One region of the Cupriavidus sp. 291-E7 genome, then DNA from elsewhere that is predicted to be linked to it. Evidence: predicted binding sites of a transcription regulator. Region 1 holds the regulator's gene; the other holds the start of a gene.
The links. Region 1 encodes FliA, which starts transcription of late flagellar genes. Its sites were predicted from a motif close to CTAAAGTTTNNNNNNNNNNNGCCGNTA; they were not measured.
Positions count from the first base shown of each region.

Region 2: the regulator FliA is predicted to act here: its motif matches at 1,437-1,463, upstream of AC3FLX_RS12515 (FliC/FljB family flagellin).

Region 1 is NZ_JBYOJV010000006.1:264,237-267,559, forward strand. Features, by position in the region: gene AC3FLX_RS13370 (MarR family winged helix-turn-helix transcriptional regulator) at 1-209, shown strand, start outside; gene AC3FLX_RS13375 (flagellar protein FlhE) at 461-919, opposite strand; gene AC3FLX_RS13380 (RNA polymerase sigma factor FliA) at 919-1,635, opposite strand; gene AC3FLX_RS13385 (MinD/ParA family ATP-binding protein) at 1,742-2,554, opposite strand; gene flhF (flagellar biosynthesis GTPase FlhF) at 2,567-3,323, opposite strand, start outside.
Region 2 is NZ_JBYOJV010000006.1:89,793-93,115, forward strand. Features, by position in the region: gene AC3FLX_RS12505 (methyl-accepting chemotaxis protein) at 1-35, opposite strand, end outside; gene AC3FLX_RS12510 (RNA chaperone Hfq) at 952-1,272, shown strand; gene AC3FLX_RS12515 (FliC/FljB family flagellin) at 1,561-2,751, shown strand; gene AC3FLX_RS12520 (flagellar protein FlaG) at 2,878-3,258, shown strand; gene fliD (flagellar filament capping protein FliD) at 3,306-3,323, shown strand, end outside.

The sequences.
Region 1 (3,323 bases):
TCGATGCGCTGGAGGCAATGGGGCTGGTCAAGCGCCTCCCGTCGCCAACCGACCGGCGCGCGTTCGGGCTGGCGTTGACGGATGCCGGACGCAAGACGCTGAAGCAAGTCACGGCTGCCGTATGCGCGCACGATGCGCGGATTGCCGCAGGGTTGTCGGCGGACGAGCAAACCGTGCTGAAGGGATTGCTGGAAAAACTGGGGCGGTAGCGTTGGGGGCGCTTGCCCTCTCCCCCAGCCCCTCTCCCATTTCATGGGCGAGGGGAGCAACCCAATAGCAATTTGAACCACCGAGGGTGTTCTCCCCTCTCCCGCTTGCGGGAGAGGGGCCGGGGGAGAGGGCAAGCGGCTCCGCATGCGACAAATCAGCAAGCAGAACCTCAACGCCCTGATAACGCAAAGAGAACGATTGCCTTGCCCTTCCGTGCATCACCTGACGTGCAAAAACTCAGCACACAGCATCAGCGATAGCTGACGGTTACCTCGTTGCTGCGGCCCTGGAGCATCGGCGTCATGCCGCCCTGGCCGGGGATGCGATAGGCGAAAACGAAGCCCTTGGTGGCATCGTCGCCGACGAAGGCGTCGGTTTTGCCCTCGGCGCCGGGCAACAGCACGCAGCGATCCGCATTGCACAGATACGCCTGCAGGTCCACGGGTGGCGGGCGGGTGAAGCTGTAGCGCCAACGTACCGACGTGATCCGGCCCAGCGCTTGCGGCATCGTCGCCAGCGGCACCACGGGTTCGGACAGCGCCCGCTGGCCCTTGCTCACGATCTGCGGCCCGACGGACGATGCCGTCCATGCAAAGCGCGAACCCGTAAGCTCGTAGGTGGCTTTCGTGAAGACGGGCGCGGGCGTCTGCGCATGCGACGCCACGGTCCCCGTCACGCACAGCACGGCCAGGACCAGGGCGCGCCGCATCACAGCATTCCGCGCAGTTGTGTGCGCAGGCGCCCAATGGCCTGGCTGCGGATCTGGCACACGCGCGATTCGGTCACTTCCAGCACGGCGCCGATTTCACGCAGATTCAGCTCCTGGTCGTAACAGAGCGACAGCACGAGCTTCTCGCGCTCCGGCAACTTGTCGATGGCGCGGATCAGCGCGTCGCGCATGCCGGACTCCATCAGCACGGTCAGCGGATTGGCATCGTCGGTCACGCCCAGGTGCCGATCCAGAAAATCCTCTTCGCCCGAGCGCTCGAAATCTTCATAGTGCAGCAGCTGGCAGCCGTAGACCTCGTTCAGCAGCTCCTGGTATTCCTCGAGCGGCATCTCGAGTTCCTTGGCCACTTCGGAGTCGATCGGCGTACGGCCGAGCTTCTGTTCCAGCTGGCGCTGCGTGCGCTCGATCTTGCGCGTGAACTGGCGCAGGCTGCGCGATTGCCAGTCGTTGGCGCGCACCTCGTCCAGCATGGCGCCACGGATGCGCTGGCTCGCATAGGTCTCGAACCGCGCGCCATGATTGTCTTCATAGCGTTTGGCGGCATCGAGCAGGCCGATCATGCCGGCCTGTATCAGGTCGTCGATCTGCACGCTGGCGGGCAGCTTGGCCGCCAGCTGGAGCGCAATGCGGCGCACCAGTGACGCGTGTGACTTGACCACGTCCGCCTGCTCGAGCTTTCCCTGAATCGTATACATGGTGGAACTCTCGTTAAATGCTTACAGTTAGCGCCAGCGCCGGAGAGGCTGAAATCGGCTGCTGGCAGGCTGAGTTTCCGGTCCTGTCGAGACTTCTTGTTCTTGCTTATGCGGGAACGGCCGAGGCCATTCCCAGGGACGATGCTTCGCGCAGCGGCCATGCGCCGATACCACTGGCGACGTGCCGCAACGCTCCGGTCGCCGCGGCGGCGGGGTACGCCTCCACCACACACCGCCCCAACTGGAGCGCACGCGCCACCAGCGGATCCATCGGCAGGTACCCTGCCAGGCTGGCCTCCACGCCCAGGTACTGGCTCGCCGTGCGGGCCAGGTTGCGCGCGAGCGCCGTGACCGTCCCCTCCGCGGCCGCCATATTGACGACCAGCTGGAAATGACGGCATGCGTATTCGTGATGCAGCCGCTTGATGCAGGCATAGGCGGCGGTGATCGACGTGGCCTCCGGGCGCATGACGATCACAAAGTTGTGAGCCACGCCGGCCAGCGGCGTCAATGCGCCGGTGATGTCGCGGCGCGCATCCACCAGCACGGAACGAACGTCTGGCAGCCGCGACGACATCGCGCGCTCGTCAGGCAACGCACCAACCAGCGCCGGCCCCGCCTGCAGCACGGCAATACCCGTGGCGGGCCGCGTGCCAACCGCGGTGCCGAACGCCACGCGACCATCGAGCACATCGGCCAGCGTGGCGACGGGACTGGCGCCGGCCAGCCGCATGGCGCGCGCGCCGTACTGATCTTCGTCCACCAGCAGCACGCGTTCGCCCTGCATCGCCAGCGCATTGGCCAGGCCCAGCGCCACCGTGGTGGTGCCGACGCCCTGTTCCGCGCCAACCACCGCAATGCGCCGCGTGACGCGCGGCGCCAGCAGGCGGCGCAGGCTTTCGGCCTGATCGGAGCCCATCAGGTTCAAGGCTTACTCCCCAGCGGCCGCAAGCTGCGGCACGGCATCGATGGCGGCCATCGCCTGCATTGCGGAGGTGGCCGATCCCGACGTTTCGTCCATCATGGACGGTGCCGGCGCCATGCTGCGGCCCGGATAGTTCTCAAGCACGTCCAGCAGCGCCAGCAGGCGGCCCATGCCTTCGTTGAGCACGGCACCTGCCACCGGTGCATTGACGCGCGCCGAAGCACGGCCGGCCAGACGCGACAGGAATGCCGGTGCGGTCGGCGTGGGCGTATGTTGGAGTCGCAGCGCGGTCAGGCCCAGCTGCAGCGACACCATGCCGGCGCACAGCGACGTGTCCGCGTCGCCATCCTGCGCGAAGTGCTCCATCGCATGACGCAGCGTGCGGAACTGCTCGTCGGTAGCCGTCGTCCACTGCGACCACCGTGCCACCTGCGCGGCGTCGCCAGCCAGGGCCGGATCGCACAGCACGTATTCGACGGACAGCGTGTCACCGGTTTCAAGATCGATCATGCGCGACACGACCAGGCAGGCTTCGATACCGGTTTCGGCGGCATTGCCACGGCCACGCGCGGCAGTACGGACCTGGCCTTCGGGAATACGAACCAGGCAGTGTGCGAGCCAGTGCGCGGCAGCGCGGTCGCGGCACGTGACGTCGCCGATGGCATGGAAGGTCAGCGTGTCGGCAACCGTATCCAGCTTGTTGGCCAGACCTTCGGCGATCACGCGCGTGGTCTTGCGCGTGCCGGCAATCCAGCGCTCGCCC
Region 2 (3,323 bases), 170 kb from region 1:
ATCCGCGCGCCGATACCCATTTTCCGCAAGCCCATCACGTCGTACCTTTCGCTCTGTTCGTTTGTGTTTGTACGCGCTGCATTCGCCCGTCACGGGGCATCGCACCGCCCGGTAACGGCGCGGGATGCAGGGCACTTGAGCGAATATTTGAATTGAGGGGAAAAGTCGCTGCTCTTCCACAAATTGGGGGTGCGGCGGGTGGCGTCTAATCTGACCCGTGCATTCCGAGCCGCAGCAACCGGCGGACGTGGCAGACACCGCAAACAGACGGATCGCCGCGAAGGACGCGGGCTGAAAAAAAAGAAGCCCACGCGCGGGGTGCTCGTAGGCTTTCAGGACTGCTGTGAAGGGACCGGCTGTACCCGGACCCGAACCCGGAATATAAACCCGCTTACATGAGGTGTAAATCGCGCTTCTATCAGGGATTCCCCCGATAGCGGATGTAACTGATGGGCCACTTGAATGCTAAAAATGATGGTCTAGCGCACTTTTATTCTTATCGATGAATAACGGACGCTTCCCGGAAACCTTTAGCTGGCGCGGGTTGTGGAGCAGGCGTCAATTACAGCCGATGAAACAAATCCGAAAAGTGCTACACAAATCACTATTAAGCGGCAACTGAATAAATAGAGCTTTTCCTCTAGGCTCAGGTCATCCGGTGCTTCGTCAACGGTTGTAAAACTTTGTTACTCTCCCGCCTGAAGTATTCCCCTTCTCTCCTGGCAGCGCCGACCATATCCGGCAGCTGGGCAGTGCTATCCACTTTCGTGAAACGCCTGTCAGCTGCAATCATGGCGCCACGTCCCAGCGCCGGTTCCGAGAGCGAATGTTTCAATTCTCGCCGCGATCAGCTCGCGCTCGACGTCACTTTTAGTGCGACGCCAGCCGTAGTTACTGATCATCGGACCGTTGTCAGCCGCCAGAACCCTCGCGGGCTCTTCCGGAGAAGTTGTGAAGAAGGAAATCAAGGCTCCCAGACCCAGCAGAAAGCTGCAGCAGTTGCAGTTCGCCGCGCACAGTGCCAGCCGCGCCGCAGTGGTGGTGCATCTGTCAAACGGCACGCGACTGAACGGCATCGTGCTGTCATCGGACAATTACATGATCCTGCTCGGACGCTCCGCGGAGGATCCCACCCCCACATTGATCTACAAGCGCGCCATCACGGTGGTGACGCCCGCCCACGCGTCCAACGACGCCACGGCGATGCTCGATGCCGAGGAGTCGCCGGACTTCGTGCGCATCTTCATTCCACGCACACGCAAGCGCCGCTGAACCGCCCGGCCGGGCCTGGCGGGCCGGACAGCGCCGGTGCCGCCGCCCGTGCGCCTATATATATAGAGGCACACAAACTCAGGGGCCGGAAATGGCCGGTTGTCAGGCTCAACACGGCCCATACACCAGATCCGGCTACGCCCGCAACTCGCTCAAAAGTCACTCTAAAGTCTTCTCACCCACGGTCGATAACCTTTGCAACGGAGGCACTCTACGTCCTGCTTAGCAGGCAGCCAACGTTACGGCACCCGCCGGAATGCCTAAAACATTGCAAATAGGAGTCGTACCATGGCGCAAGTCATCAACACCAACATTCTGTCGCTGCAAACGCAGAGCAACCTGAACACGTCGCAGTCGTCGCTGAACAGCGCTATCCAACGCCTGTCGTCGGGTCTGCGTATCAACAGCGCCAAGGACGATGCAGCTGGCCAGGCTATCGCCAACCGCTTCACCGCCAACATCAAGGGCCTGACGCAAGCTTCGCGTAACGCCAACGACGGTATCTCGATCGCTCAAACGACCGAAGGCGCGCTGAGCGAAGTCAACAACAACCTGCAACGTGTGCGTGAACTGTCGGTGCAAGCCGCCAACGGCACGAACTCGTCGTCGGACCTGAAGTCGATCCAGGACGAAATCAAGCAACGTCTGTCGGAAATCGACCGCGTGTCGGCTCAGACCCAGTTCAACGGCGTGAAGGTCCTGGCCAAGGATCAAAACATGTCGATCCAGGTTGGCGCCAACGACAGCGAAACGATTTCGATCGCCCTGAAACAAATCACGTCGAAGACCCTGGGCGTTGCAGGCTTCAGCGTTGCCGGCCCGCAAGGCGCAACGGCTGCCATCGACAGCACCTCGGCTCAAGCAGCTCTGGGTTCCGCTACCCCGGTGACGGCCGCTTCGGCCACCGGCGTTGCCAACGCTGACATCCAGCGCGCTCTGGGCCTGGGCACCGGCGCTTCGGTGAACTCGCAATCCGTGGTGTCCGATTCGAAGGGCAACTGGTTCGTGCAAGTGAGCATGAACGGCCTGACCGCTTCCGACGACGCCGCTCTGAGCTCGAAGGGCTTCGCTGGTAACGGCACGGCCACGTCGATGACGATGTACATCGCCGTCAAGCCGAGCGACGCTTCGGTCAACGGTAGCACCGCTGGCTTCACGCTGACCGGTTCGTCGCTGCAAGCTTCGGACTTCCAGCAAGCTGCCACGACCAACCCGCTGGCCACGCTGGACAAGGCCCTGGCAACGGTTGACAACCTGCGCTCGAGCCTGGGTGCTGTGCAGAACCGCTTCGAATCGACGATCAACAACCTGAGCACGACGGTGAACAACCTGTCGGCTTCGCGTTCGCGCATCGAAGACGCTGACTACGCAACGGAAGTGTCGAACATGACCCGCGCGCAGATCCTGCAACAAGCTGGTACGTCGGTGCTGTCGCAAGCGAACCAGACCACGCAAAACGTGCTGTCGCTGCTGCGTTAATCGCATCGCCGCAAGAAACCGGGCCGCAAGGCCCGGTTTTTTTGCTGGAGTGTTTTGCAGGCAGACCGCTGCCTGCAAAGCATTTCAACCGTAGTGTTCTTCCTGCCCTACCGGACGGAGCTGATCATGGCATCCACTCAACCCGTTTCCATGCCGGCGGCACGCATTTCCGCCGAACCCGCGGCCATTGGTCCCGCACCCTCCGTGCCGGCCACGGCCGCTGGTGCCGTTCGTCCGGTGTCCGCAAGCCAGAACATGGATGCCTACACCGGCTCCGGCGACACCCCGCCCAACATGACAGCGGCGGTGGAAGAACTGGTCGATGTACTCAAGACCACGTCGATCGGCCTGCGCTTCGAAATCGACGACACCACCCACCGCGTGATCACCAAGGTTGTCGACAAGGAAACCGGTGAACTGATCCGCCAGTTGCCCAGTGAAGAAGTGCTGCGCTTTGCGCGCGCCATCGACAAGCTCCAGGGTCTGTTCGTCAGTCACGCAGTCTGATTCACCGCAAGCCCATCAGTTGAAGCGATAACAACAGGTAGAAAAACATGTCCGGAATCTCCTCC